DNA from 2 places in the Enterobacter sp. genome. Region 1 is predicted to be linked to the other one. Evidence: predicted binding sites of a transcription regulator. Region 1 holds the regulator's gene; the other holds the start of a gene.
The links. Region 1 encodes PhoB, which activates phosphate uptake and scavenging genes when phosphate is short. Its sites were predicted from a motif close to CTGTCATAAAACTGNCNNAT; they were not measured.

Region 1 (15,467 bases):
GGCCATCGCTAATCCGCTTCCCCAGGCCGCCATTCCCCACGGCAGAGACCGGGCAAACCAGTAAAGCTCCGCGGCCAGCGCCAGCAAAATCATCAAGAACAGCGACAAATGCAGCCCCATCGCGATACGCGGCAGGAGTCTTTCACCATCGCGCCGCAACAGCATTAGCGCGGCAGGAAGCGCAACGCACCAGGCCAGATTTGACCAGCCGGCGGTAACGATCTGCTGATGCCAGAGCTGATAACCCACCATCAGCAGCATAACCGGCCACAGCAGCCATTTGCTGGCGTCCAGCTCCCGCCACGTCAGGCTAGCAGCCACCTGCCGCCAGCCCCAGACCGACGCCGCCGTCAGCGTCAGCACGCCCGCCAGAATCGGTAATTCCTTCGTCAGTACCAGCTGCGACGCGCCCAGCTGCGCCACTATCCAGAACAGCAGCCCGCCTGCCAGCAGCGCCCAGCTGACCGGCAGGAAGAGAGTCCGCCACAGCCAGGCCGCAGCCAGCCAGCAAAGGCTGAGGATGGCGAAGATGAGGAACAGGCTCAGCGCCGTAACACCGTCCGTTTGTGCCCACAGCGCGCTGCCGAGCGCCAGCAGCAGCAGCGCCGTCCCGCTATAGCTCATGCGACGCTGATGCTGCTGCACGCCCAGCCAGAGAATCCCCAGCCCCTCAAGCGCCCAGGCCATCGCCGTCCAGCGAGCCGACAGCGCCAGCGGAATGGCGAGCGTGGCGAACCCGCCGCCGATCGCCAGCGCCGCCATGACCAGCGGTCGTCCGAGGGAGGGGTAGCGACGCAGCGCGAGGAACGCGAGGGTAAGATAAAAAGCACCATATCCGAGGGCACTCAGCGCCGGGCCATAGTCCCAGTGCTGCGTCATGCCGTACTGCATTCCAAAACCAACCAGCGGCGGGGCAAACAGCAGCACGCCGTCGATAATCTGCTTCCCTTTCTCCTGCGCCCGCAGCGACAGCGCCACGCTCAGCACGCCGAATATCAGCGTATTGGCAATCAGGAACAGCTGGCAGATCCAATAGTCTTCAGGCTGGTAGTCATTCAGCCCCCACAGGCCGCCCACGCCGAACGTAAACAGCAGCCCGAGCAGGTTCAGCTCGCGCCAGTGCTGCCAGATGCTGATCGCGAGAATGCCGATGGACAGCAGAAGATAGAAAGAGAACAGCGCGACAAAGCTGCCGCCCCCGGTAGATAAGAGCAGCGGCGCGAGATATCCGCCAAGGCTCGCCAGCATGGCAAGACTCAGCGCCTTCTGCAGCACCGCCAGCCCGACGCTCGCCGCGCAAATCACCACCAGCAGCGTAAAGGCCAGCGTCATCGGCAACATTTGCCAGAGCCGGAATGCACCAAACACCGTCAGGTAGAGCACGCCGGTCGCCCCGCCCTGGAGGATCAGCGCATAGACGCGCTGCCTGTGCCGCACCCGCCACCCAATCGCCAGCAGAACAACGGCAAACAGCGCCGTTGCCACGAGGCGCAGCTCAAGCGGGAACAGGGAATGTTCGACGGTATAGCGCAGCAGAAAAGAGAGGCCGAGGAAGAGCAGCAGAATGCCAAGCTTCGCCAGCGGATTGCCCTGCATGAACCAGCGCGCAAGCGACGTCAGGATGCCGCCAAAGGCTGAAGGCTGTTTTGCCGCTGGCGCAGGCGCCAGAGCGGGTTCTGCCACGGCAGCGGAAATATCGGGGCGCCAGGGGTCAACAGCCGCGGGAGCTTCCTCCACTATCGGCGCGGTAACAGCCTCCGGCGCGGCGGTCTGCACCGGTTCCGGCGCGTTCTCAGACACGCCGCGCTGCTCAAGCGCCTCAATGCGCTGGCGCAGCAGGGCTATCTCCTGCCGCGCTGCCGTACTTCGATTAAACCCGATAACCGCAAGCACGGGCGCAACCAGCAGCGCAAAAACCAGGAATAAACAGCCAAGGATGTAAAGCTCGTCCATGTTTCCACCTTCACCGTAAACGATCTGTTAAGATTGACACAAATCGTTGCATTTGCGCCATCTTAAAAGGTGGAAACATTAGCGCATTAGCTACCGAACCAGATCGTCGCGGATATCGCAGGCAGCGCCAGCACGCCGTCCTGAATCGTGGCCTTGCCCTCTTTACTCTTCCACGCCGCCACCTTCAGCAGCGGCGAATCATCCAGCACCACTTCGCAGGCCTCGCCCCGGTTGATCGCCACCAGCACGCGCTGCTGGTTATAGATGCGAGCAAACACCACCACGTTATCGTGGGCGTACACCACCTGACAGCCGCCATAGCGCAGGGCGAGACTCTGCTTACGCAGCTTCGCCAGGCGCTGATACAGGCTGAACAGCACCTTGTCCTGTTTCGCTGGCTCCCACGGGAAAGTTTTGCGGCAGAACGGATCGTTGTTGCCGTCCAGCCCCACCTCGTCTCCGTAGTAGATACACGGCACGCCCGGCCAGGTGAAGAGCCAGGTCACCGCCAGCGGCAGACGCGCGACATCCTTGCCGAGCAGGGATTTAAAGCGCGCGGTGTCGTGACTATCGAGCTGGTTAAACATCCGCAGCTGCTGCTGATGCGACAGACCAGCGCGATAGTTCTCCATCCACGCCATGCAGGTTTCAGCATCGATATGATTCGGATCGTAGGAGATATCGGTGTTGGCGAGGAATCCCCACAGCGGGAAGGTAAAGCCGCGATAGTTCATCGCCGCATCTTCCGCATCGTTCTGCAGCCACTGGCGCGCGTCGCCAAAGTGCTCGCCAAAGACGAACGCCTCCGGCTGAGCCGCTTTCGCCGAGCACGTGATCCCGGCGACGTGCTGAAGGTTATTCCGCGCTCCGCCCGCTTCACCGAGCATATGCACCACGTCCAGGCGCCAGCCGTCCATATTCCATGGTGCCTTCAGCCAGTGGCGCACGATGCTGTCTTCCCCGCCGTAAATCTCGTTAACCAGAGACGGCGACTGGAAATCCAGCTTCGGCAGGCTCGGGTAGCCCAGCCAGTCCAGCGCACGCCCCTCCTCGTTAAAGCTGTACCAGTCGCGCTGCGGCGAGTCCGGGTTATGACACGCCCCGCCCATCGACTGGTTATGCCGGTCAAACCACGTATGCGAATCTCCGCTGTGGTTGAACACGCCGTCCAGAATCAGGCGCATGCCTTCGTTTTGGGTGTTCTTACGCAGGCGCAGCAGCGCCTCGTCACCGCCAAACTGCGCGTCAACGTGGCGATAATCTTCGGTATCGTACTTGTGTACGCTCGGGGCTTTAAATACCGGGTTGAGATACAACGCCGTCACGCCGAGTTTTTTCAGGTACGGCAGCTTTTCGCTGATGCCGTCGAGATCGCCGCCGTAGAAGGTCGATCCGCCCGCCTGCGCGGTTAACGGCTCGTCCCACGCTTTCAGAATAATGTCATGACCCGCCGCATGGTGGTGATAGATCTTATCCTGGTCGGCAGTGCGCTTTTCGCTGCGCGCAAAACGGTCCGGGAAAATCTGGTAAAAGACCTGATCGTTAACCCACTGCGGGCCGTTATCTGGATAATCGACCGCAAACTGCTCCAGCCGTGCAGGCGGGAAACGGCTAAACCCCTGCGGGGTAAACCACAGCTGGCGGTTGTTCCACAAAAGCTTAAAGCTGTAGCGGCGGCGAGGCTGCCCGCTGCGCAGGTCGATATTCACCCGCCAGGCGGTAATACCCGGCTGCGGCTGGCTGCGCAGCTTGTGCATTTTCAACCCGGTCTCTTCGTTATCGATTTCGGCGCGGAGCGTCACGCGTTCAGGCTGGTTTTCACCCGCCAGCCAGAGCGTAATCACCAGGTTGTCTTTGTTTTGCTTAACAAATGGGGCAACCGGAAGGTGCCAGGCGTTTAACATCACGAATCCCCTTTGATGAAATTGACGTCACCTTGCCACAGGGTGGTTAAGGATAGCTCACCATGATGGGATTTATTGGGGGAGGAGGACGGGGGAGGAGGCACCAGTGCAGCCTGATGCCCTCACCCCAACCCTCTCCCACAAGGAGAGGGCGAAAAAAAGATTACTGCGCTTCCGCCAGCTGACGGTCGCGGCGGCATTTAAACACCCAGCCCACCAGCAGCAGCACAATCCACGCGCAGCCCACGTACAGTGAAATGCGGGTGTCCGGATGGTAGCCAATCAGGCCAATGATAAACACCAGGAAGATCAGCCCCACGACGGTCGTTGCGACGCCGCCCGGGACTTTGAACTTCAGCGCTTTCGCCTCTTCAGGCGACAGGCGGCGGCGGAACGCAATCTGCGACAGCAGGATCATGATCCACACCCAGACGGTTGCGAAGGTCGCCAGGGACGCAATCACCAGGAAGACGTTCTCCGGCATGATGTAGTTCAGGTAAACCGAGAACAGCAGCGCTACGGTCATCACCACAACGGTTACCCACGGCGTGCCGCGGCGTGAGGTTTTGGCGAATACCTTCGGCGCACTGCCCTGCTCCGCCATGCCGTGCAGCATACGGCCTACGCCAAAGACGTCACTGTTAATCGCCGAAAGCGACGCGGTCAGCACCACAAAGTTCAGAATGCTGGCCGCAAACGCAATGCCCATATGCTGGAAGGTCAGGACAAACGGGCTACCGTTGGTGCCTACCTGGTTCCACGGGTAGATGGACATAATCACGAACAGCGTACCCACGTAGAACACCAGAATACGCATCGGCACAGAGTTGATGGCGCGCGGAATGGATTTCTCCGGATCTTTCGCTTCCCCGGCGGTGATACCGATAATCTCGATACCGCCGTAGGCGAACATCACCATCTGCAGCGACATCACCATCCCGAGCCAGCCGTTGCTGAAGAAGCCGCCGTTGCTCCAGAGATTGTGAATACCGGTCGGCTGCCCGCCGTTGCCAATCCCCCAGATGATAATCCCGAAACCGGCCACAATCATGATGATGATGGTCGCGACCTTGAAGAAGGAGAACCAGAACTCCAGCTCGCCGAACACCTTCACGCTCATCAGGTTGACGGCGCAAATGATCAGCACCACGCTCAGTACCCAAATCCAGTGCGGCACCGCCGGGAACCAGACGCCCATGTAGATGCCAAACGCCGTCACGTCGGCAATCGCCACAATCAGGATTTCGAAGCAGTAGGTCCAGCCGGTGATAAACCCGGCCAGCGGGCCGAGGTTTTCCTGCGCGTAGCGGGAGAATGAGCTGGCGGAGGGGTTGTGAACCGACATTTCGCCGAGGGCGCGCATGATGATATACGCCGCCACGCCGCCGATAATGTACGCCAGCAGAACGCTGGGACCGGCCATTTTGATGGCATCTGCCGAGCCATAAAAAAGACCGGTGCCGATAGCAGAGCCCAGCGCCATAAAGCGGATGTGGCGCGTGCTCAATCCACGTTTAAGTTTGTTAGTGCTTTCCATTTAAATCTTGCCATTCAACACGAAAAAAACAAAAAACCACGGGGCCTTAAGCCCCGTGGTTAAACAGTTTGTTGCCGTTGATTAATGAGCGTTCGATGCGACCTGACGCCCTGCAGCACGGTCCCAGATAATCGCCAGAACCAGTGCAACAACGGTAGGCATCAACCAGGCCAGACCCTGCTCGGACAGCGGCAGACGCTGTGTCCATGCCGGCAGTATGTGCGCGAAAGCTGATGCTTTAATCCCGTCAAGGATACCAAAAATCAGGCTGATAAACATGGCTGGCGCAATAATTCGTGAAGAGTTGTTCCACCACGGACGAGTAAAGCTCAGCACTACCAGTACGATGCACGGCGGATAAATCGCCGTCAACACCGGAATAGAGACCTGAATCAGGTGGCTCAGACCGAGGTTAGACACCGCCATGGAGAAGATACCGAGGATAAACACCAGGGTGCGGTAAGAAAGCGGCAGATACTGTGCAAAGAACTCTGCGCAGGCGCAGGTCAGGCCAACCGCGGTAACCAGACAGGCCAGGAAGATCAGCGCTGCCAGCAGCATACTGCCCGCACCGCCGAAGGTGTGCTGCACGTAGGCGTGCAGGATAGCCGCACCGTTGGCGTTCTGTTCAACCAGCATGGCGCTATCGGAACCCAGACGGAACAGCGCCAGATACAGCAGGGTCAGCCCCACACCGGCCATCAGGCCAGCCCAGATGGTGTAGCGGGTCAGCAGACGCGCTTCGGTCACACCGCGGGAACGCGCGGCGTTAACGATAACGATACCAAACACCATCGCGCCTAGCGTATCCATCGTCAGGTAGCCGTTCACGAAGCCGTTAGAGAACGCGGCATTTTTATAGGCGTCCATCGCGTCGCTAATCGGGCCGGCGGGCCAGACGATGGCCGCTACCGCCAGAACAATCAGCGCCACAATTTTCAGCGGAGCCAGGAAGTTACCCACGGTATCCAGCAGCTTGCCCGGATAGAGGGAAACCAGAATCACGATCGCGAAGTAGATCAGGCTGTAGATAAACAGCGGCATCGCGCCGTCACCGGTCAGGGGAGCAATACCCACTTCGAAGGACACGGTTGCCGTACGCGGGGTCGCAAACAGCGGGCCAACGGCGAGATAGCAGACGGTTGCCAGCAGAACGCCCGCCACTTTGCCAATCGGGGTGCTGAGGCTATCCACACCGCCGCCGACTTTCGCCAGCGCGATGACGGTCAGCACCGGCAGACCCACGGCAGTAATCAGGAAACCAAACGCGGCGGTCCAGACGTGTTCACCCGCCTGTAAGCCAACCATTGGAGGGAAAATGATGTTGCCTGCGCCAACGAACAGCGCAAATGTCATAAAGCCCAGCGCGATGATGTCACGCGATTTTAAGTGATGGGTCATAAAACCTTACTGCCTGTGGATGTGGTGTTGAAAACATTGAGATTTTCGATATCCCTCACGGGACGATACAGCCGAAAATTTGCTCAATTTCAGCGGGAAATGCTCCCGTCCTGGCGTGGAGAAGAATAGTTTTTCGATTTACCACGCAAATACAGTCGGTCTAACAGTATCTGGGGCGCAATTTAAACGCTTATAACGTTTAAAGGCAAGGTGGGATCGTAAAACCAGAACAATATGCCAGCATGAAAATACGCACCAGCATAATACGCTGTTTATAAGAAAAACCCATGGCTAATCATGCGAACAAAAAACAGCCAGCCGTATAAAATTCATCCGCGTTTCGCTTGACTGCAAAGCAAACGGGCCAGCGATGGCTGACCCGTGGAAAGGTAAAATGACACGCCCGCCGTCAGGCGGTCTTTTTGGCAATTAATCGTTCCGGAATAACGAAACTGAAGCGGGTTCCTTTACCCAGGGTACTCTGAATATCGAGACGGCTTTCATGGTGATTGACCGCGTGTTTCACAATTGCCAGCCCCAGGCCGCTTCCGCCTGTCTGGCGGGATCGCGCTTTATCCACACGGTAAAAGCGCTCGGTCAGACGCGGAATATGCTCCGGCGCAATCCCCGGCCCGTTGTCCTCCACGCTAAACTCGGCCCCCGTTGGGGTATGGTGCCAGCGCACCACGATATCCGTCCCCTCCGGCGTATGATTCACCGCGTTATACACCAGGTTGGAAATGGCGCTGCGCAGCTCATCTTCGCTGCCCAGCACCTTCAGCGTGTTGTCGACGTCAAAGGTCAGGTGATGCTTTTTGTGGCTTAACGTCTGCGCTTCACGCTCCACGACCCGCAGCATCATCGGGACATCAATGGTGTCATTCAGCGCGAGCGTTGGCGCCGCTTCAATCTTCGAGAGCGTCAGCAGCTGCTTCACCAGCCCTTCCATCCGGTGCGTTTGCTCACGCATGGTGTGGAGCGCTTTTTCACGCGGCGCACCTTCCAGCGTTTGCTCCTGCATCATCTCCAGGTAGCCCTGCAGCACGGTCAACGGGGTTCGCAGTTCGTGGCTGACGTTGGCGAAGAAGTTGCGACGCGCCCCTTCCAGCTGGTGCATCTGGGTAACATCGCGCGCCACCATCAGCCACTGCTTATCGCTGTAGGGCATCACGCGTATTTCCAGATGGCGGCCATTATTGAGCTTAAGATTGTGCGGACGGGTGAAATCACGCTTTTTCAGATACAGCGTGAACTCGGGATAACGCAGAAGGTTGAGGATATTCTGGCCATTGTCATCCGGCCAGCGCAGGCCCAGCAGCTGCTGCGCCAGGCCGTTACACCAGAAGATCGTCCCTTCTTCGGTGGTCAGGATCACGGCATCCGGCAGCGACTCTGCACCGCTGCGAAAACGCTTAATCAGGCTTCCCAGCTCGCGGCGACGCTTTTTATTACGCATCTGCATTTGATGCAGACCGTAAAGCAGCGGCTCCCAGCTGCCGCTTCCCGGCGGCGGCGTCATGCTTCGGTCAACCCACAGCCACCAGGAGAGGCGCAGCAGGTTCCAGAAATGCCAGATGAGCAGCCCGGTGACCGACGCCAACAGAAACCACGGCAGGTGTCCAAGAAAGGCCCCCAGAATGAAGGCCGGAATACAGCATAAGATCAGTTCAAAGACGAGCCTTTTCCATGACAGACGTTCCAGCACGCGTCACACTCCTGTCATTGTTCAGAAACGGGTAGAAAAACGATAACCCGTGCCGCGGACCGTCTGCACCATGCGATCGTGGCCGCTCAGTTCCAGCGCTTTTCGCAGGCGGCGGATATGTACGTCAACTGTCCGGTCTTCGACATACACGTTAGTTCCCCAGACGTTATTCAGCAACTGCTCGCGGCTGTAAACGCGTTCCGGGTGGGTCATAAAGAAGTGCAGGAGTTTAAATTCGGTAGGCCCCATGTCGAGGGGATTCTCACCGGTCATCACGCGGTGAGAAGTAGGATCAAGGCTCAGCCCCTGCATTTCGATCACCTCTTCCACCGCCATCGGTGAAATACGGCGCATCACGGCTTTAATGCGAGCCACCAGCTCTTTTGGGGAGAACGGTTTAGTAATGTAATCGTCCGCACCGGTCTCCAGACCGCGCACGCGATCCTCTTCTTCTCCGCGCGCCGTGAGCATCACAACCGGGATATCGCGGGTCAGCGCTTCACGCTTCAGGTGTTTGATAAACTGCAGTCCGGAGCCGCCGGGCAACATCCAGTCCAGCAGAATCAGATCGGGCCAGGGTTCATTCAGCTGGTTCACTGCGCTGTCATAATCTTCCGCTTCAACCGGCTGGAAGCCGTTTTGCTCGAGCACGAAGCACACCATTTCACGAATTGGAGCTTCATCTTCTACGACCAGAATACGTCTCGCCATACTTTGCCCTGTCTTATCTTATTTACGTTACAAGTTTGTAATTCGGCGCCATTATGCGTCAGATTTATGACAGATTTATGAAAAACAGTACCACTATAAATGGCAAACTGTTGTTTTATTACAGCGGTTATTTTCCCTTCTCTGAACGTTTATAATCCTGCTTTCTCTTTTTTGCCACGGATCAGCTATGCGCATACTACACACCTCGGACTGGCATCTGGGTCAAAATTTTTACAGCAAAAGCCGTGCGGCTGAACATGAAGCGTTCCTGAACTGGCTGCTGGAAACGGCCCGGACGCATGAGGTGGACGCGATTATCGTGGCGGGAGATATTTTTGATACCGGCTCGCCGCCGAGCTACGCGCGCGAGCTGTACAACCGCTTCGTGGTGAATTTACAGCAAACAGGGTGTCATCTGGTGATTGTCGCCGGCAACCACGATTCCGTCGCAACGCTGAATGAATCCCGCGACATCCTGGCGTTTCTCAATACCACCGTCGTCGCCAGCGCCGGGCACGCCCCGCAGATCCTGAAAAAACGCGACGGGTCGCCGGGGGCGGTGCTGTGTCCGATACCGTTTTTACGTCCGCGCGACATCGTGCAAAGCCAGGCGGGGCTGTCGGGTGCGGAAAAGCAGCAGCATTTATTACAGGCCATCACCGACTATTACCACCAGCAGCACGCCGAAGCCTGTGCACTGCGGGGTGACCAGCCGATTCCGGTGATTGCAACCGGGCATCTCACCACGGTCGGGGCCAGTAAAAGTGACGCCGTGCGTGACATCTATATCGGCACGCTGGATGCCTTTCCGGCGCAAAACTTCCCGCCAGCCGACTACATCGCGCTAGGCCACATCCACCGCGCTCAGGTCATCGGCGGCTGCGAGCATATCCGCTACTGTGGCTCACCTGTTTCGCTCAGCTTCGACGAAACGGGCAAAGCCAAATCCGTGCATCTGGTGAGTTTTAGCGAGGGCAAACTCAGCGCCGTCGAGACGCTGGAGGTGCCCGTCACCCAGCCGCTGGCGGTGCTGAAGGGCGATCTCGACGCCATTTCCACCCAGTTGGAGCAGTGGCGCGGCGTCGAGCAAGATCCCCCCGTCTGGCTGGATATCGAAATCACCACCGACGACTACCTGCACGATATGCAGCGAAAAATCCAGGCACTGACCGAAGACTTGCCGGTAGAGGTGTTACTGGTGCGCCGCAGCCGCGAGCAGCGCGAGAAAATTCTGTTAAGCGCTCAACGCGAAACGCTCAGTGAGCTTCGGGTTGAAGAGGTGTTTGAACGCAGGCTCTCGCAGGAGGAAATCGACGACACGAAGCGCGCAAGACTCAGCGAACTGTTCAGCCATACCCTGCATGCGCTCAATGATGAGGAAGAAAACGCGTGAAAATTCTGAGCCTGCGCCTGAAAAATATCAACTCCCTCAAGGGCGAGTGGAAAATTGACTTTACCGCTGAGCCGTTTGCCAGCAACGGGCTGTTTGCCATCACCGGCGCGACCGGGGCAGGTAAAACTACCCTGCTCGACGCCATCTGTCTGGCGCTTTATCACGAAACGCCGCGCCTGAATAAGGTCTCCCAGGCGCAAAACGATCTGATGACGCGCGACACCGCCGAGTGCCTGGCGGAAGTGGAGTTCGAGGTAAAAGGCATCGCCTACCGCGCCTTCTGGAGCCAGAACCGGGCGCGCAACCAGCCTGACGGGAACCTGCAGGCACCGCGCGTTGAGCTGGCGCGCTGCGAAGATGGCAAAATCCTGGCCGACAAAGTGACGGATAAACTGGAGCAAACCGCCGCGCTCACCGGGCTGGACTATGGCCGCTTTACCCGCTCGATGCTGCTCTCACAGGGGCAATTTGCTGCCTTCCTCAACGCCAAACCGAGCGATCGTGCCGAGCTGCTGGAAGAGCTGACCGGCACCGAGATCTACGGCCAGATTTCCGCCATGGTGTTTGAAAAACACAAAGCCGCCCGCAGCGTGCTTGAAAAGTGCGAGGCGCAGGCGGCGGGCGTCGTGCTGTTGAGTGAAGAGCAACAGCAGCAGTTACAGCAAAGTTTGCAGGCACTTACTGACGAAGAGAAAATCCTGCTGGAACAGCAGCAAAGCCAACAGAAAGATTTTCAGTGGCTTACGCGCCATGAAGAGCTCGTAAGAGAGCAACAGCGCGTCAACGCGCTCCAGCAGCATGCGCAACAGGCGCTGGCGGACGCAGCACCTGAGCTGGCAAAACTCCAGCTTGCTCTGCCCGCCGCCCAGCTTCGACCGCTTTGGGAGCATCAGCAGGAACAAACCGCACGCCTGACGCAAACGCAGCAGCGTATTATCGAAGTAAATACTCGCTTACAAGCCAAAACCGCACTGCGCGCGCGGATCCGCAACTCTGCACTGCGTAACCACGAGCAGCTACATACCGAACTGACGTCGCTGGCGCAGTGGCTGGCGGAGCACGAGCGTTATCGCCTGCTGGGGCAGGAGATCGCCGGATGGCGTGCCCAGTTCTCGCAGCTTAACCGCGATAAAACGCAGTTAGCCTCGCTTGCGGCGCGGATAGGTGAATTACGCAACAAGCTGGCTGAGATGCCGGAAAATGCGCTGACGCTAACGGCGGACGAAGTCAGCGTGGCCATGGAGCAGCAGTCCCGGTCACGCACGCTGCGCCAGCAGCTGACGTCGCTGCATGCCCGCTATCAGCCGCTGCAAAAGCGCCTGCGCCAGAGCGGTGAAAGCGTGCAGAAGGCGCAGGCCGAACAAAATAAACTCAATGAAACGCTGACGCTGCGCCGCCAGCAGTACAAAGAAAAAAACCAGCACTATCTCGACCTGAAAGCCCTGTGCGAGACCGAAGCAACAATCAAGAAGCTGGAGCATTACCGTTCGCAGCTTGAGGCGGGTAAACCCTGTCCGCTGTGCGGTTCCTGCGAACATCCGGCCGTTGAGCAATATCAGTCGCTTGAGCTGACGGATAACCAGCGCCGCCGTGATGCCCTGGAAAAAGAGGTCGCCGCCCTTAAAGAGGAAGGCCTGCTGGTGCTGGGACAGGTCAATGCCCTGACTCAGCAGATCCAGCGTGAAACAGACGACGCGCAGACGCTTTCTCAGGAAGAGCAAGCGCTCACTAAAGAGTGGATGGCGGCCTGCACGTCCCTGAACATTTCATTGAATATTCAGGATGATATCGCGCCATGGCTGAACGAACAGGAACAGTACGAGCGCCAGCTTTATCAGCTCAGCCAGCGGCTGACCCTGCAGAACCAGCTGAACGAACAGGAAGCGCAGGAGCGGCAGTATCAGCAGCAGCTGGCGGCCACGCGCCAGGCGCTAGAACATGCCCTGCTCGCGCTCTCACTTAACGCACCTGAAGAGGGTCAGGAAGCCGCCTGGCTTCAGGCCCGTGAAGCTGAATTCGCGCAGTGGCAGGAGAAGCAAGCGCAGCACGGCGTGCTTCAGGAACGCATAAACGCCCTGAAGCCGCTGCTCGACGCGCTACCGGAAACGAACAGCGAAGACGCCGAACCGGCCATTCCTGACCACTGGCGCGACGTCCACGACGAATGCGTGTCGCTGCAAAGCCAGCTCACCGCGCAGCAGCAGCAGGAAAAGCTGGAGCAAGAGCGACTGCAGCAGTCGCAGACGCAGTTCAGCGCGGCGCTCTCGGCGAGCTGCTTTGCCGATCGGGACGCGTTTCTTGCCGCCCTGCTGGATGACGATGCCATTCGCCACCTCGAACAGCGAAAGCAGTCGCTGGAAAACCAGATACAGCAGGCCGCGGCCCTTTGCGATCAGGCGAACCAACAGCTGCAGTCTCATCTGGCGCTGCGGCCGGAAGGGCTCAACGAAGATGCTCCTGCGCTGCAAAGCCAGCTGCAGCAGCTGGCGCAACGGCTGCGCGAGAACACCACGCATCAGGGTGAGTTCCGTCAGCAGCTTAAGCAGGACAGCGATAACCGGCAGCATCAGCTGGCGTTGATGCAGGAAATTGAAGAGGCCGCGCGCCAGGCAGACGACTGGGGGTACCTGAACGCGCTGATCGGCTCGAGCACCGGCGACAAGTTCCGCAAGTTCGCCCAGGGGCTGACGCTGGACAATCTTGTCTGGCTTGCTAACCAGCAGCTTAACCGTTTACACGGGCGTTATTTATTGCAGCGTAAGGCCAGCGACGCGCTGGAGCTGGAAGTGGTGGATACGTGGCAGGCGGATGCGGTTCGCGATACCCGCACGCTCTCAGGCGGCGAGAGCTTCCTGGTCAGCCTGGCGCTGGCGCTGGCGCTTTCCGATCTGGTGAGTCATAAAACGCGGATCGATTCCCTGTTCCTGGATGAAGGGTTCGGCACGCTCGACAGTGAGACGCTGGATACGGCGCTGGATGCGCTCGACGCACTAAACGCCACCGGGAAAACCATCGGCGTGATCAGCCACGTAGAGGCGATGAAAGAGCGTATTCCGGTGCAGATCAAGGTGAAGAAAATTAACGGGCTGGGGTATAGCAGGCTGGATAAGGAATTTGCGGTGGGGTGAAGGGTGGAACGGTGCGTTCTGGTGCCCCTCACCCTTGCCCTCTCCCACAGGGAGAGGGAATAAACACTATTTGCTTTTATTCCGGCCACAGCCACGCCGCGCCGCGCACGCCGCTGGAGTCACCGTGGACAGCTTTGCGGATCGGGGTTTCACACTCGCCGCCGAAAACCCACTGTTTCACCAGGTTCGGTACCGTGGCGTACAGCCGGTCGACGTTGCTCATGCCGCCGCCGAGCACAATCACGTCCGGATCGAGAATATTCACCACGTGGGCCAGCGATTTCGCCAGCCGCATTTCGTAGCGGCTCAGCGCCAGCTCCGCCACCGGATCCTGCGCTTCGACCAGACGCATGATCTCATTACCCTTGAGCGGCTGGCCGCTCAGGCGGTGGTAGTCGGTCGCAAAACCGGTACCGGAGATAAACGTCTCAATACAGCCCTGCTTTCCGCAGTAGCACGGCACTTCAGCGCGGTATTTAAGCTCGTCTTCATCCATCCACGGCAGCGGGTTGTGCCCCCACTCGCCCGCGGTGCCGTTACCGCCGATATGGGCGCGTCCGCCAAACGCCACGCCCGCACCGCAGCCGGTACCGACGATCACGGCAAATACGGTCTGGGCACCTGCCGCCGCGCCGTCGATGGCCTCGGAGACCGCCAGACAGTTAGCGTCGTTGGCCAGACGCACTTCCCGGTTCAGACGTTGGCTCAAATCTTTATCGAACGGCTGACCGTTGAGCCAGGTGGAGTTGGCATTTTTAACCACGCCGGTATACGGCGAGATCGACCCCGGGATCCCCATCCCTACGCTCCCGGTTTGCCCTGTCGCCTGCTCGGCCATCTCAACCAGTTGGGCAATCGTCTCGATAGTCTGGCGATAATCATCGCGCGGCGTTGGCAGACGATGGCGAAACAGCTGCTGCCCCTGCTCGCTCAGCGCGATGACTTCTGTTTTGGTGCCGCCCAAATCGATCCCAATACGCACAAGACTCTCCTCATTATTTTGATTATCAACAGAGTAGAAGCACGCATCCCGATTAGCAATGCAAGCGATGCGACAATTCGTTATCATGCCCGCTGATTTAACGACAAGGCCGTGGAAATTATCATGCTGTGGTTCAAAAATTTGATGGTTTACCGTCTCAGCCGCGACGTTTCGCTGCGTGCAGAAGAGATGGAAAAACAGTTAGCCGCTTATACCTTTTCCCCTTGCGGTAGCCAGGATATGGCAAAAACCGGTTGGGTTCCGCCAATGGGTTCACAAAGCGATGCACTGACCCACGCCAGCAGCACGGGTCAAATTATCGTCTGTGCCCGTAAAGAAGAGAAAATCCTGCCGACGCCGGTGGTTAAGCAGGCGCTCGAGGCGAAAATTTTTAAGCTGGAAGCCGAACAGGGCCGCAAGCTGAAAAAAACCGAAAAAGATTCGCTGAAGGACGAAGTACTGCACTCCCTGCTGCCGCGCGCCTTTAGCCGCTTCAGCCAGACCATGATGTGGATCGACACCGTCAACGGGCTGATCATGGTGGACTGCGCCAGCGCCAAGAAAGCAGAAGATACGCTGGCCCTGCTGCGCAAAAGCATCGGATCTTTACCGGTCGTTCCGCTGGCGCTGGAAACGCCGATCGAGCTGACGCTGACCGAATGGGTACGCAGCGGCGCTGCGGCCCAGGGCTTCCAGATCCTTGATGAAGCCGAGCTGAAAGCCCTGCTGGAAGATGGCGGCGTGATCCGCGCG
Region 2 (15,467 bases), on a different contig from region 1:
AAACCCCGTCGCGCTGATGGCAGCCAGCCGGGCCCTGAATTTACATTGCTACCATTTCTGCATGATTTTCGACGCCAGCAACGCGTTTCTCGGCTCTACGCCCGAGCGTCTGTGGCGGCGGCGAGGCAAGCTGCTGCGTACGGAAGCGCTGGCGGGCACCGTCGCCAGCCATAGCGATGATAGCCAGGCGCAGCGTCTCGGCGAGTGGCTGCTGAACGATGATAAAAACCAGCGTGAAAATATGCTGGTTGTGGAGGATATCTGTCAGCGTCTTCAGCACTCTACGCAGACGCTCGAGGTACTGCCCCCCCAGGTGGTACGCCTGCGTAAAGTGCAGCATTTGCGCCGCTGTATCTGGACCGAGCTTAAACAGGCTGATGACGAGCAGTGTCTGCTCATGTTGCAGCCGACCGCGGCCGTTGCCGGATTACCCCGACAGCCTGCGCGCGAGTTTATTCAGAAGGTTGAACCCTTTAACCGCGAATGGTACGCCGGTTCGGCCGGGTATTTATCCCCCGAGCAGAGTGAGTTCTGCGTGGCGCTGCGCTCCGCGCGCGTTCAGGAGGACTCCCTGCGGCTCTACGCCGGCGCCGGTATCGTCAACGGATCTGACCCGGAGCAGGAGTGGCAGGAGATTGAAAACAAAGCCGCCGGATTGCGCTCTCTGCTCCTAAGGGATTAATACAGATTCGCGCAATCCCGATTCATATCAAAATTCCAATTTTTTCTATTATTTATACTGTGTCGCATTCTTGATACCGGACAATCTCATGTCAGTAAGTTCTTTTAACCGACGCTGGGCGGCGGTGATCCTTGAAGCCCTGACGCGCCACGGCGTCAGGCACGTGTGTATTGCACCGGGTTCTCGCTCAACGCCGCTGACGCTGGCGGCCGCCGAAAACCGGGCGTTAATTCACCACACCCACTTTGATGAGCGCGGCCTCGGCCATCTTGCGCTGGGTCTGGCGAAGGTCAGCAAAGAACCCGTGGCGGTGATTGTCACTTCCGGTACCGCCGTGGCGAACCTCTATCCGGCGCTGATTGAAGCCGGGTTAACCGGTGAAAAACTGATTCTGCTGACGGCCGATCGTCCCCCTGAGCTTATCGACTGCGGCGCCAATCAGGCCATTCGCCAGCCGGGACTCTTTTCTTCGCATCCTTCGCAGACGATTTCGCTGCCCCGTCCCACCCAGGATATTCCGGCAAGCTGGCTGGTCTCTACCGTCGATCACGCCATGGAGACGTTGCGTAGCGGAGCGTTGCATATCAACTGCCCGTTTGCCGAGCCGCTGTACGGTGAGGTGGACGACACGGGTCTTGACTGGCAGCAGACCCTCGGCGACTGGTGGGAGAGTGAAAAACCGTGGCTGCGCGAGCAGACGCACCTTGAGAGCGCGAAACAGCGCGACTGGTTCTTCTGGCGGCAGAAGCGCGGCGTGGTTATCGCCGGGCGCATGAGCGCCTCTGAAGGCAAGCTGGTTGCCGAATGGGCGCAAACCCTGGGCTGGCCGCTGATAGGCGACGTGCTTTCCCAGACCGGTCAGCCGCTGCCGTGCGCCGATCTCTGGCTGGGTAATGCCAAAGCGGTCACCGAGCTGGCGCAGGCGCAGATTGTGGTCCAGCTTGGATCGAGCTTGACCGGCAAACGGTTACTGCAGTGGCAGGCGACCTGCACACCGGACGAATACTGGCTGGTGGACGCGCTGGAAGGGCGGCTTGACCCGGCGCATCACCGCGGCCGTCGTCTGGTGAGCTCTATCGACGCCTGGCTGGCGCTCCATCCCGCTGAAAAACGCAAGCCCTGGGCGGTGGCCATTCCGGACCTTTCGCGCCAGGCGTGGGAACTAACCAAAGCGCACTGTGAAGCGTTTAGCGAAGCCGGGCTGGCGCACCGTATTCGCCAGTACCTGCCCGAGCAGGGGCAGCTGTTTGTCGGCAACAGCCTGGTCGTGCGGCTGATTGACGCTTTTTCGAAGCTGCCCGCGGGCTACCCGGTGTACAGCAACCGTGGTGCCAGCGGCATCGACGGGCTGATCTCCACGGCGGCGGGCGTGCAGCGCGCCAGCGCGAAATCGACGCTGGCGATCGTGGGCGATCTCTCCGCGCTCTACGATCTCAACGCGCTGGCGCTGCTGCGTCAGGCGTCAGCCCCGTTTGTGCTGATTGTGGTCAACAACAACGGTGGGCAGATTTTCTCCCTGCTGCCAACGCCCCAGAGCGAGCGCGAGCGTTTCTATCTGATGCCGCAGAACGTGCAGTTCGAACACGCCGCGGCGATGTTTAGCCTGAAATACCATCGCCCGGAAAGTTGGGAACAGCTGGACGCGGCGTTAAACAGCGCATGGAAACAGCCGGGCGCGACGCTGATTGAGCTTGTGGTGAACGATGCTGACGGTGCGCAGGCCCTGCAAAGCCTGCTGGCGCAGGTGAGCCAGCTGTGATCCTCTCGGGCGTGCTGCAGGCCGGAAAACCAGGCTATCCCTGGCTGGTCTTTTTGCACGGTTTTTCGGGTGACTGTCACGAGTGGCAGAGGGTCGGTGAAGGACTTAGCGATTATCCCAGGCTATATCTGGATCTGCCGGGGCACGGTGGATCCCGGAATCTGGGTGTGAAGGGGTTTGACGAGATGAGCGCGTTGCTCACCCGAACCCTGCTTAGTTACAACATACTCAAATTCTGGCTTGTCGGGTACTCCCTCGGCGGCCGCATTGCGATGTTCCATGCCTGCCAGCAGCCGAAGGGGCTGCAGGGCGTGGTGGTGGAGGGAGGGCATCCGGGCCTGCAGGATGCCGATGCGCGAAATGCTCGGCTGGCATCCGATCGCCGCTGGGCAACGCGTTTTCGTACCGAACCGCTGGAGAACGTGTTCGCTGACTGGTACCAACAGCCCGTTTTCGCCTCCCTTACGGACGCCCAGCGCGATGCGCTGATTACCCTGCGCAGCCAGAACAGCGGCGCGACGCTGGCGATGATGCTCGAGGCGACGTCGCTGGCCGTGCAGCCCGATTTGCGTGTCGCGCTTAGCGCACGCGATTTCACTTTTGATTATCTCTTTGGCGAACGTGATGAGAAGTTTGCGGCCCTGGCCGCCGAGCTGAACGCTGTTCTCCATGCAATTCCCAACGCCGGACACAACGCCCACCGGGAAAATCCCGATGCGGTTACCGCGAGTCTGGCTCAGATACTGCGTCTTCGCATAAAGGACACTCTATGATCTACCCTGATGAAAACATGCTCTATGCACCGGTTGAATGGCAAGACTGCTCCGAAGGCTACACCGACATTCGTTACCACAAATCCACCGACGGCATTGCTAAAATCACCATTAACCGTCCGCAGGTGCGTAATGCCTTCCGTCCGCTGACCGTGAAAGAGATGATTCAGGCCCTGGCGGATGCGCGCTACGACGATAACATCGGCGTGATTGTCCTGACCGGCGAAGGCGATAAAGCGTTTTGCTCCGGCGGCGATCAGAAAGTGCGCGGTGACTACGGCGGATACCAGGACGACGCGGGTACGCACCACCTGAACGTCCTCGATTTCCAGCGTCAGATCCGCACCTGTCCAAAACCGGTGGTGGCGATGGTGGCGGGCTACTCCATCGGCGGCGGCCACGTGCTGCACATGATGTGTGACCTGACTATTGCCGCCGAGAACGCCATCTTCGGCCAGACGGGCCCGAAAGTGGGATCCTTCGACGGCGGCTGGGGTGCCTCCTACATGGCGCGCATCGTCGGGCAGAAAAAGGCCCGCGAAATCTGGTTCCTGTGCCGTCAGTACAACGCGCAGGAAGCGCTGGATATGGGCCTGGTGAACACCGTGGTGCCGCTTGCCGATCTCGAAAAAGAGACCGTGCGCTGGTGCCGTGAAATGCTGCAAAACAGCCCGATGGCGCTGCGCTGCCTGAAAGCGGCACTTAACGCCGACTGTGACGGTCAGGCGGGTCTGCAGGAGCTGGCGGGCAACGCCACCATGCTGTTCTACATGACCGAAGAGGGTCAGGAAGGGCGCAACGCGTTTAACGAAAAACGCCAGCCGGACTTCAGCAAATACAAACGGAACCCGTAATGCGTCGCGCGCAGGTTTACCGCTGGCAGATACCAATGGACGCGGGCGTGGTGCTGCGTGAACGGCGGTTAAAAACCCGTGACGGCTTCTTCGTGCATCTGCAGCAGGACGAGCAGGAAGGCTGGGGCGAGATTTCACCGCTGCCGGGCTTTAGCATGGAGTCGCTGGAAGACGCGCAGTCAGCATTGCTGGCGTGGGCAGACGCGTGGCGCGAGGGTGCGGATCCGGCATTGCCGGATGTGCCTTCCGCAGCTTTTGGTATCAGCTGCGCGCTCGCGGAGCTGGACGGCAGCCTGCCGGAAGCGGGAAATTACCGCCCGGCACCGCTCTGCACGGGCGATCCGGACGAACTCTTCGCGCTGCTCTCCGCTATGCCGGGCGAGAAGGTCGCGAAAATCAAAGTTGGGCTCTATGAGGCGGTGCGCGACGGCATGGTCGCCAACCTGCTGCTGGAAGCGATCCCCGACCTTCATCTGCGTCTGGACGCCAACCGCGCCTGGACGCCGCTTAAGGCGCAGCAGTTTGCGAAGTACGTCAATCCGGCGTACCGCAGCCGCATTGCCTTCCTCGAAGAACCGTGCAAGACGCGGGAGGATTCGCGTGCGTTTGCCCGCGAAACGGGGATTGCCATCGCCTGGGATGAAAGCCTGCGCGAGGCCGATTTTGAATTTGTCGCCGAACCCGGCGTCAGCGCGGTGGTGATTAAACCAACGCTGACCGGCAGCCTGGCGAAAGTGCGCGAGCAGGTCGCGGCGGCGCACGCCTTAGGGCTGACAGCGGTCATCAGCTCGTCGATTGAGTCCAGCCTTGGGCTAACCCAGCTGGCGCGCATTGCCTCCTGGTTAACGCCTGACACGGTCCCTGGTCTCGACACGCTGAACCTGATGCAGGCTCAGCTTCTCCGCCCGTGGCCGGACAGCGCGCTGCCGTGCCTCGACGTTACGGCGCTGGAGCCGCTGCAATGAGTTTTACCGACTGGCCGTGGCGGCACTGGTGTGCGCAGTTTGCCGATAAGCCGGCCCTGAGTCTTAACGACGAGGTGCTCAGCTGGCAACAGCTGTGCGCGCGCATTGACCGCCTTGCGGCGGGCTTTCACCGTCAGGGCGTGGAGGAGGGCGACGGCGTGCTGCTGCTGGCCCATAATCATCCGCACACCCTGCTGGCGTGGCTGGCGCTGCTCCAGTGCGGGGCGCGTATTCTTCCCGTGAATCCGCAGCTGCCGCGCCCGCTGCTGGACGTGCTGCTCCCGCAGATGACGCTGCGCTTTGCGCTGGTGCTGGACGGCAGCTACGACGCTCTTCCTGCCCTGTGCATGCGCGAGACCACCGATGCGTATAGCGCTGCGTGGCAACCGGCGCGGCTGGCGTCCATGACGCTGACCTCCGGCTCCACCGGGCTGCCGAAAGCGGCGGTCCATACCTGCGAGGCCCATCTTGCCAGCGCGCGCGGCGTTTTGTCGCTGATCCCCTACGGTGAAGACGACGACTGGCTGCTTTCGCTGCCGCTGTTTCACGTTTCCGGCCAGGGGATTTTATGGCGCTGGCTGCAGGCCGGCGCGCGGTTAACCGTGCGCGAGAAACAGCCGCTGGCGGAGGCGCTGTGCGGCTGTACCCACGCCTCGCTGGTGCCAACCCAGCTCTGGCGTCTGCTTAATGCACACCAGCATGTTGCACTGAAAGCGGTGCTGCTGGGCGGGGCGGCCATCCCTGTTGAATTGACCGAACAGGCGCGAGAACAGGATATACGCACCTTCTGCGGCTACGGCCTGACCGAGTTTGCCTCTACCGTCTGCGCGAAAGAGGCGGACGGCGAGCCGGACGTGGGCTATGCGCTGCCGGGCAGAGAGGTTCAGGTGGTTAACGGGGAAGTCTGGATCAGGGCGCAAAGCATGGCCTCAGGCTACTGGCGGGATGGCGAACTGATTCCGCTGACCAACGACCAGGGATGGTTCGCCACACGCGATAGCGGCGAATGGCATGACGGCCGCCTGACGATCCTCGGCCGCATGGACAACCTCTTTTTTAGCGGCGGAGAAGGGATTCAGCCGGAAAGCCTTGAGCGCGTTATCGCCACGCACCCGCAGGTTAACCAGGTGTTTATCGTTCCGCTGGACGACGCCGAGTTTGGGCAACGTCCGGTGGCGGTAGTGGAGTGCGAGCCGGGAACGGATATCACCTGTTTACCTGACTGGGTGCGGGATAAGGTGGCGCGTTTTGAGCAACCCGTCCGCTGGCTGCTGTTGCCGACCGAACTCAAAAATGGCGGCATTAAAGTCTCGCGCCGCGCGTTGCAGGAGTGGGTGAACGCATCGCTGAAGGGATAATAGCCGTTTCAAATAGTTACAATCTACCGTTCTGCCGCACGCAGAGTGCTTGATCCCCGGGATACTCCGGTTAAAATCTCGCGGTTTTGGGACTTCTTTATAATAATTGTGCGGGATCACGACAATGAAAAAAGTGGCATTAGTGGGCTTAGGCCTGATGGTTGTATCTGCGGCGGCTAACGCCATCAGCATTAACGGATCGGCGGGTCAGGATTATACCCACCTTGGCTTTGGCATGGGTACCGAGACTTCGGGTCTGGCGATGACCGGCGGCTGGACGCATAACGATGATGACGGCGACGCGGCCAGCCTCGGCCTGGGTCTCAACGTTCCTCTAGGCCCGTTCCTGGCCACCGTCGGTGGTAAAGGTATCTATACCAACCCAAATGACGGTGACGAAGGGTACGCGGCGGCAGTGGGCGGCGGCCTGCAGTGGAAAATTGGCGACAGCTTCGGCCTGTTTGGTGAGTACTACTATTCGCCGGACTCCCTCTCAAGCGGTATCGAAAGCTATGAAGAGGCTAACGCCGGCGCGCGCTGGACCATTATGCGTCCAATCACCATCGAAGCAGGCTATCGCTATCTGAACCTGGCCGGTAAAGACGGCAACCGCGACAACGCGCTGGCCGACGGCCCGTACGTGGGCGTCAGCGCAGGCTTTTAATCACTCCGGCGCGGCATTCTGTCGCGCCAGTTTCTCTCTTATCCACCCCGCGTTTGCGTTATAGTGTTTTGACCAAATAAGCGGGAGAACATAATGATTAACGTGGAGATGTTATCCACCGGCGACGAAGTGCTGCATGGACAAATTATTGATACCAATGCTGCCTGGCTTGCCGATCTTTTCTTTGAGCAAGGATTACCGTTAACGCGCCGCAATACGGTGGGCGACAATCTTGAGTCACTGGTCGCTATTCTGCGTGAACGCAGTGAGCACTGTGACGTGCTGATTGTGAACGGTGGGCTCGGCCCTACCAGTGACGATCTCAGCGCGCTGGCCGCCGCGACCGCAAAAGGCGAAGGGCTGGTGCTGCATGAGGCGTGGCTCTCGCAGATGGAGCGCTTTTTCTCCGAACGTGGCCGCGTCATGGCCCCCAGCAATCGCAAACAGGCTGAAATTCCCGCCAGCGCCGAGCTGGTCGATAACCCGGTGGGTACCGCGTGTGGATTTGCCATGCAGCTGAACCGCTGCCTGATGTTCTTCACGCCGGGCGTGCCCTCAGAATTTAAAGTGATGGTCGAGCAGCAGATCCTGCCGCGCCTTCGCCAGCGTTTTACCCTGCCGGAACCGCCGCTGTGCCTGCGTCTGACCACCTTTGGCCGCTCGGAAAGCGATCTGGCCCAGAGCCTCGATCACCTTCCGCTGCCGCCTGGCGTGTCCATGGGCTATCGCTCCTCCATGCCGATCATTGAACTTAAGCTGACAGGCCCGGCCGAGCAGAAAGAGGCGATGCTGGCGTTGTGGCCCGAGGTGCAGCGCGTGGCTGGTGAAAGCCTGATCTTTGAAGGTACGGAAGGGTTGCCCGCGCAGATTGCGAAGCATCTGCAGGCGCGTCAGCTCAGCGTGACCTTAAGCGAGCAGTTCACCGGTGGCCTGCTGGCGCTGCAGCTGTCGCGCGTCAACGCGCCGCTGCTGGCCAGCGAAGTTGTGCCGTTCCAGCAGGAGACCCTGGCGCAGACCGCCCGCTGGGCGTCCGAGAGAAGGGTGAAGCATTTTGCCGGTCTGGCGCTGTTTGTCGGCGGGCTTGATGAAGAACATCTCAACTTCGCGCTGGCGACGCCCGAGGGCACCCACGCCCTGCGGGTAAAAATGAGCATTACCCGCCACAGCCTGGCGGTGCGTCAGGAGGTGTGCGCCATGATGGCGCTGAACATGCTGCGCCGATGGCTGAATGGCAAAGAGGTGGCCAGCGAGCACGGCTGGATTAACGTGGTTGAGTCGCTGTTCGTGGAGTAACGCCTGTGCCGGGGCCTTTCGCCCCGGCCATGTTCAGCCGAGCGCCTTTGCCAGCAGCGTAATCGGATGTTCGCAGCGCTTGCTGGTGGACATCTCAATCTGCCATTTGCAGGTTTCGCAGTCCGTCACCACAATATCCGCGCCGCTCTCCTCAATCTGACGAAACAGCGGGGCACCAATCGCCTGCGACGTTTCGTAGTTTTCACGCTTAAAGCCGTAGGTTCCCGCAATCCCGCAGCAGCGCGAGTCCAGCACCGTCAGCTCCAGCCCCGGGATTAACCGCAGCAGCTCCAGCGTATAGAGCGACCAGCCCATCTTCTCCATATGACAAGGTGTGTGATACACCACCTTCAGGGGTAATTCCCTCAGCGGCAACGTCTGCCCGCTATCCAGCTTGCGCCACAGGAAACGTGTCGCCAGCTCGATGTGCTCGCGCAGTCCGGTGTTGTCCACGTCCAGCAGATGCGGGTACTCATCGCGCAGGGTAAAGGTACAGGTGGACGAGGTCGCCAGCACCGGAATACCTTTATCAACAATCGCTTCGCGCAGTGACGTGACATTGCTCTGAGCCTGCCTGCGCGCTTTATCGGTAAACCCGTTGGCGATCAGCGGTACGCCGCAGCACTTCTCTTTATTCAGTAGCTGAACGCCCGTTCCCATGGCGTTCAGCACCTTCAGCAGGTCTTTACCCAGCTGCGGGTGGTTGTAATTCACGTAGCAGCCGTGGAAAAAGGCCACCTGCTCGGCGTACTGCGCCTGTTTCGCCGCGACGGATTTATACCAGCGGCGGAACGTACCGTGAGAATATTTCGGCAGGCTGCGGTGATGGTCTATCTTCAGCGTGGCATCCAGCAGCTGGCGCACCGGTTTGAGGGCGGTCGCGGCATTCACCAGCGGGGCAAACGGCGTAGAGACGCTGCCCATCAGATCGGTATGGCTCAGGATCGCGTCACGCAGCGACGGCTTTTGCGCGCTGTAGCGTGCCCGGGCGCGCTGGATAATGTCGCCAATTTTCACATCAGACGGGCAGGCGACTTCGCAGCGTTTGCAGTTGATGCAGTATTTTAGCGCCTCGTCGTACAGCTTGCCGTCCTTCAGCCGCAGACGCTCGCCGTCCGGTCCGGCCTGCTTTGGTCCGGGATAGCGTGGGTTCACGCCGCTGACCGGGCAGACGGTGGTACACACCGTGCATTTGATGCAGCTTTCAAAACGGGTATCGTTCATTGTTCAGCCTCCGTGCGCTGGCTAATCTGCTCTGCCACATACAGCGCCGTGACGGCGCAGACTCCGCCACCGCACCCCTGAGCAATAGGATCGTACCCGCCCAGCAGCGAGCCGATGGCAAAGAGATTACTGACGGGTTTACCGGCAAGCTGCGGGTGTAACCGGTTATCGACAATCACGCCGAACTGCTGCCAGGGCTGCGGCGAGAAGAAATCACTTTGATACCAGTCCGCGCGGGAGGCATGCTGGCGAACATCCAGTCCCATAATAGCTTCCCGGATACCCTCCCGGCTGCTCAGCAGCCCGTTGCTGAAGAAGCTACCGCTTGCCAGCACCGTATAGCGCGCACGAAGCGGAATATCGTCGTGGTTGCGCGTCCAGATTTCGCTCACCGCGCCGCCGGTCAGAGTGATTTTTTTCACCTCATCACCCGCCATCCACACGCCGCCCTGCGCGACAAACTGGCGCTGGAGCTGGGTATGCAGACGAATGCCGGGTACGGACGGAGGCAGCGTTGGCAGCAGGCCGAGCGAGCACGGCAGACGATCCGAGAGCCAGCGCCAGAGCCGGTTGTCGCGTAAGCCAAAGCAGGCGGGCATCAGCAGGGCGTCACAGCTTTCGCTGAGGGGTCTGAGCGCGTCATACAGCAGCGGCCATTTGTCCTCGTTATCCAGAAAACGGGCTATATTCACCGCGCGAAACTCGCTCGGGTTATCGCGCAGGACATCAAGCTCAGGTAGCTCTATCTCTGCCGTTTCGGCGTTAACCCCAAGGCGACAGAGCGACGCCGCCGCAAGATGGGGCTGAAAATCCAGAAAACCGCTAATACCCACGACCCGAACGCGCGCGGCATTGAAGGGGGCAACGGGCACCTCCTCCGGGCTGAGCCAGGCAGAGCGTAAGGTACCGAGCGGCGTGACGCGCTGGTGATTGAGCCGGGCGCTCCCCTTCAGACGCGCGCCGCAGTCCGCCAGCAGCGCTTCCGTTTCCAGCGCAAAGCGGTCAACGTTGTGCGCGCCAATCAGGTGATAGGGGTGCTCCGGCGGCAGCTTATCGCGGTACGTTTCGTCCACCAGATCCAGCGAGCCCGACGAGAAGTGCAGGGCGCTCTGGCCCCGTGTGATAATGGCGCAGCGCAGCCCCTGCCTGGTGAGCCTGATGCCGCAGAGCAGGCCTGCCAGCCCGCCGCCGACGATTACGGTATCAAATTTCATCGCGTTGCTCCTTCTCAAGACCGCAAAGCCCCTGGTAGACCCAGCGGGTAAATTCGCTTTCGCGCAGGGCATCGCCCCAGGCGACAGGCTGAATGCCTTTCCAGCGCTCGTTTAAAAACGCGCTGAGCTGATCGAGCGACTGGGTGGCGGTGGTGGTATGAAAGCGCTGCAGCAGTCCAACGGCACGACAGGCGCACAGCTCGCCCTGACAGGTCCCCATTCCGACGCGGGTGCGGCGGCGAAGATCGAGCAGGCTGTTAACCGTCAGACTTTCCACCGCGTACTGCACCTCACCGGCGGTGACGGCTTCGCACTCGCACACCAGGCTGCGGCTCAGGCGCCCTTCACCGAGCCACTGCGGCGTTCTGTCGCCGTGGCGGTAAATAGCGGATCCGCGCAGCGGCGCGGGCAGGGAGATGATTTTTTGCAGCGTTTTTTCGGTGGACTGACGCGAGCCGGGCAGGGGTTGTTCTGCCGTCACGCACCGTTCGGTATTGCCCAGCTTGCGGCAGACGGCATCGGTCGCCCACTCGGCCATCAGGCGGTAGGTCATCAGCTTGCCGCCGGTGATGGTGATAAACCCATCCAGCCCGTCACGCTCGGCGTGATCGAGCAGCACAATGCCTCGGCTGACGTTACGCCCGCTCGGATCGTTATCGCTGGCGACCAGCGGACGCACGCCTGCGTAGGCGCGCAGAATACGCGTCTGCGCCATCACCGGGGCCAGTTTTTCCCCTTCGCGCAGCAGGATGTCGACCTCTTTAGCGGTCACGCGGTTGTAGTCAATCTCGCTATAGTCCACGTGGGTTGAGGTCGTACCGATTAATGAGATGGTGTCGCCCGGCACCAGAATATCGGCATCTGACGGTTTGCGGCAGCGGTTAATTACGTGGTTATTGATGCGGTGGTCGAGGATCAGCAGCGAGCCTTTCGCCGGGAACATGCGCACCGACAGGTCCGCGTATTCCGCGATGCGCTGCCCCCAGATCCCCGCCGCGTTGACCACCACGGCGGCATACAGTTCGCTGTGTTCGTTATATTGCGTATCAACAATCCGTACGCCGCAGATGCGGTTTCCCTCGCGGATAAGCCCGGTCACTTCGTGTCCGGTCAGGATGTGAGCGCCATGTTCGCGGGCGTCCAGCATGTTGGCGGCAGTCAGGCGGAAGGGGTCAACGGTGCCGTCAGGCACTTTAACCGCGCCGATAAGCGCCGGGTTAACCGACGGTTCCAGCCGCCGCGCCAGAACCGGATCCATGGCCTCAGCCTGAATGCCCGCTGCACAGCAGGCGGTAATAAAGGTGTCCTGAAAGGTGAGGTCATCTTCGGGAAGAGTGATAAACAGGCCGTCAGTCGGCTCAATGCAGTGGCGGGCGATACGCTTGAGGATCTGGTTTTCAGCAATACATTCGCGCGCGGATTCAGCGTCGGTGACCGCATACCGGGCGCCGCTGTGCAGCAGGCCGTGGTTACGTCCGGTTGCGCCCGTGGCGATATCATGGCGTTCCAGAAGCGTGACGCTTAAGCCGCGAAGGGCGCAATCGCGCGCGATCCCGGCGCCGGTTGCGCCACCACCAATGATTATCACATCACTATAACGAGGATCGTGACTGGTCATTGTTTACCCTCTATGTTCGTTTTTTATCATTTAGCCATATTAATTTTGTGGTTTGTTTGATTTCGAACATAAACGCGCGGAATTCGAAAGTGAAACGTGATTTCATGCGCCTTTTTGCGCATTCTGTCATATTTCTGTAACAATCTGTGCGTTGATTCACAGTAACAATCACCGTGATTTCTTAACATCCCCGCCTCTGGAATTCAGGTGCGAGCCACCTGCTCATTCATTTCAAGGCCACGGAGGCTGTTATGCTCAGTATCTTCAAACCTGCGCCGCACAGGGCGCGTCTGCCAGAGGCAGAAATAGATCCGCTCTATCGCCGTCTGCGTTGGCAAATCTTCCTGGGGATCTTCTTCGGGTACGCGGCGTACTACCTTGTACGTAAAAACTTCGCGCTCGCCATGCCGTATCTGGTGGAGCAGGGCTTTTCCCGTGGCGATCTGGGGTTCGCGCTGTCGGGGATCTCCATCGCCTACGGTTTTTCCAAATTCATCATGGGCTCCGTGTCGGATCGCTCGAATCCGCGCGTGTTCCTGCCCGCCGGTCTGATCCTGGCGGCCGCGGTCATGCTGTTCATGGGCTTTGTGCCGTGGGCTACCTCCAGCATTGCCATCATGTTCGTGCTGCTGTTCCTCTGCGGCTGGTTCCAGGGGATGGGGTGGCCGCCGTGCGGGCGTACCATGGTGCACTGGTGGTCGCAGAAAGAGCGCGGCGGCATCGTGTCGGTGTGGAACTGCGCCCATAACGTGGGCGGCGGTATTCCGCCTCTGCTGTTCCTGCTGGGGATGGCCTGGTTCAACGACTGGCATGCGGCGCTCTATATGCCTGCCTTTGGCGCAATCGTCGTGGCGATTATCGCCTTCGCGCTGATGCGCGATACGCCGCAGTCCTGCGGCCTGCCGCCGATTGAAGAGTACAAAAACGACTATCCGGATGATTACAGCAAGGAGCACGAAGAAGAGCTGACCGCAAAACAGATCTTCATGAAGTACGTCCTGCCGAACAAGCTGCTGTGGTACATCGCGGTCGCGAACGTGTTCGTTTACCTGCTGCGCTACGGCATTCTGGACTGGTCCCCGACCTACCTGAAAGAGGTGAAGCACTTCGCGCTGGATAAGTCCTCCTGGGCCTATTTCCTGTATGAATATGCCGGGATCCCGGGCACGCTGCTTTGCGGCTGGATGTCGGACAAGGTGTTTAAAGGTAACCGCGGCGCGACGGGCGTCTTCTTTATGACCCTGGTGACCATTGCTACCGTGGTGTACTGGCTCAACCCGCCGGGCAACCCATCAGTAGATATGGCCTGCATGATCGTCATCGGCTTCCTGATTTACGGTCCGGTGATGCTGATCGGTCTGCATGCCCTGGAGCTGGCGCCGAAAAAAGCGGCGGGCACGGCGGCGGGCTTTACCGGCCTGTTCGGCTACCTGGGCGGTTCGGTCGCGGCGAGCGCCATCGTGGGCTACACCGTTGACTTCTTCGGCTGGGACGGCGGCTTTATGGTGATGATCGGCGGTAGCGTGCTGGCGGTACTGCTGCTGATTGTTGTGATGATCGGTGAGAAACGTCACCACGCGGAAGTGCTGGCGCGTCGTCAATAAGGAGCATTGCGATGAAATTATCTTACGTAACAACCGGCCTGCTGCTGGCGGGCCTGATGACAGGCTCCGCGCTGGCGGCGGATAAAATTGTTATTGCCCACCGCGGCGCCAGCGGCTATCTGCCGGAGCATACGCTGCCGGCGAAGGCGATGGCCTATGCGCAGGGTGCGGATTACCTGGAGCAGGATCTGGTGATGACGAAGGACGACCAGCTGGTCGTCCTGCACGATCACTATCTTGACCGCGTGACGGACGTGGCGGATCGTTTCCCGGACCGCGCGCGCAAAGATGGCCGCTTCTATGCCATCGACTTCACGCTGGCGGAGATCCGTTCCCTGAAGTTTACCGAGGGCTTTGAGATTGAAAACGGCAAGAAGGTGCAGGTCTATCCGGGACGTTTCCCGATGGGTAAATCTGACTTTCGCATTCATACCTTCCAGGAAGAGATTGAGTTTGTTCAGGGGCTGAACCACTCAACCGGTAAAAATATCGGCATCTACCCGGAAATCAAAGCGCCGTGGTTCCACCATCAGGAAGGAAAAGATATTGCCGCGAAGACGCTCGAGGTGCTGAAGCAGTTCGGCTACACCGGCAAGAAGCACAAAGTTTACCTGCAGTGTTTTGATGCCGCCGAGCTGAAACGCATCAAAACCGAGCTGGAGCCGAAGATGGGGATGGATCTCAATCTGGTGCAGCTGATTGCCTATACCGACTGGAATGAAACCCAGGAGAAGCAGCCGGACGGAACGTGGGTGAACTACAATTACGACTGGATGTTTAAGCCGGGCGCGATGAAGCAGATTGCGCAGTACGCCGACGGCATCGGGCCGGATTACCACATGCTGGTGGCGGAAGGTTCAACGCCTGGTCACGTGAAGCTGACTGCGATGGTGAAAGAGGCGCACGCCAGCAAGATGCAGGTGCACCCGTATACCGTGCGTGCAGACCAACTGCCGCCATATGCCACGGACGTGAATCAGCTTTATGAAGTGTTGTATAAGCAGGCGGGCGTGGACGGACTGTTTACGGATTTCCCGGATAAAGCGGTGACGTTCTTAAAATAGAAAAAAGGGCCGTAAGGCCCTTTTTTACATCTCGATCTCTATATCGCCTTTTGCCCGGCAGCAGCAGGGCAAAATTTCCCCTTCATTGATAAAGGCCAGCGGCTCGGTCAGCCAGTCCACCTGGCCGGCGACCAGACGGCAGCGGCAGGAGCCGCAGTAGCCGGAACGACACTGGTACTCTACTTCTACCTGATGCGCCTCAAGCGCCACCAGCAGAGAAGGGTGCTCCTCCCGACACAGTACCTCAGTGCCGGAAAGACTTAACGTGACGCGTGACATCAGAGCTGGAAGTTGCTCAGGTCGTCGGTGTTGACTTCAGAATCAATCTGACCGACCAGATAAGAGCTCACTTCCACTTCCTGCGGCGCAACCTGCACGTTATCGGACACCAGCCA

Region 2: a site for PhoB is predicted at 12,528-12,547, ahead of glpT (glycerol-3-phosphate transporter). Genes of this name have one in related genera too.

What each region holds. Positions count from the first base shown of each region.
Region 1 is NZ_CDRQYH010000025.1:25,954-41,420, reverse strand. Features, by position in the region: gene ACWYRJ_RS10120 (DUF2339 domain-containing protein) at 1-1,953, opposite strand, end outside; gene malZ (maltodextrin glucosidase) at 2,040-3,857, opposite strand; gene proY (proline-specific permease ProY) at 4,021-5,394, opposite strand; gene brnQ (branched-chain amino acid transporter carrier protein BrnQ) at 5,476-6,795, opposite strand; gene phoR (phosphate regulon sensor histidine kinase PhoR) at 7,205-8,500, opposite strand; gene phoB (phosphate response regulator transcription factor PhoB) at 8,522-9,211, opposite strand; gene sbcD (exonuclease subunit SbcD) at 9,399-10,604, shown strand; gene sbcC (exonuclease subunit SbcC) at 10,601-13,732, shown strand; gene mak (fructokinase) at 13,809-14,714, opposite strand; gene rdgC (recombination-associated protein RdgC) at 14,838-15,467, shown strand, end outside.
Region 2 is NZ_CDRQYH010000002.1:82,648-98,114, forward strand. Features, by position in the region: gene menF (isochorismate synthase MenF) at 1-682, shown strand, start outside; gene menD (2-succinyl-5-enolpyruvyl-6-hydroxy-3-cyclohexene-1-carboxylic-acid synthase) at 771-2,441, shown strand; gene menH (2-succinyl-6-hydroxy-2,4-cyclohexadiene-1-carboxylate synthase) at 2,438-3,214, shown strand; gene menB (1,4-dihydroxy-2-naphthoyl-CoA synthase) at 3,211-4,068, shown strand; gene menC (o-succinylbenzoate synthase) at 4,068-5,033, shown strand; gene menE (o-succinylbenzoate--CoA ligase) at 5,030-6,391, shown strand; gene ACWYRJ_RS01225 (YfaZ family outer membrane protein) at 6,516-7,055, shown strand; gene ACWYRJ_RS01230 (nicotinamide mononucleotide deamidase-related protein YfaY) at 7,149-8,348, shown strand; gene glpC (anaerobic glycerol-3-phosphate dehydrogenase subunit GlpC) at 8,382-9,572, opposite strand; gene glpB (glycerol-3-phosphate dehydrogenase subunit GlpB) at 9,569-10,786, opposite strand; gene glpA (anaerobic glycerol-3-phosphate dehydrogenase subunit A) at 10,776-12,404, opposite strand; gene glpT (glycerol-3-phosphate transporter) at 12,656-14,008, shown strand; gene glpQ (glycerophosphodiester phosphodiesterase) at 14,020-15,072, shown strand; gene yfaE (class I ribonucleotide reductase maintenance protein YfaE) at 15,097-15,351, opposite strand; gene nrdB (class Ia ribonucleoside-diphosphate reductase subunit beta) at 15,351-15,467, opposite strand, start outside.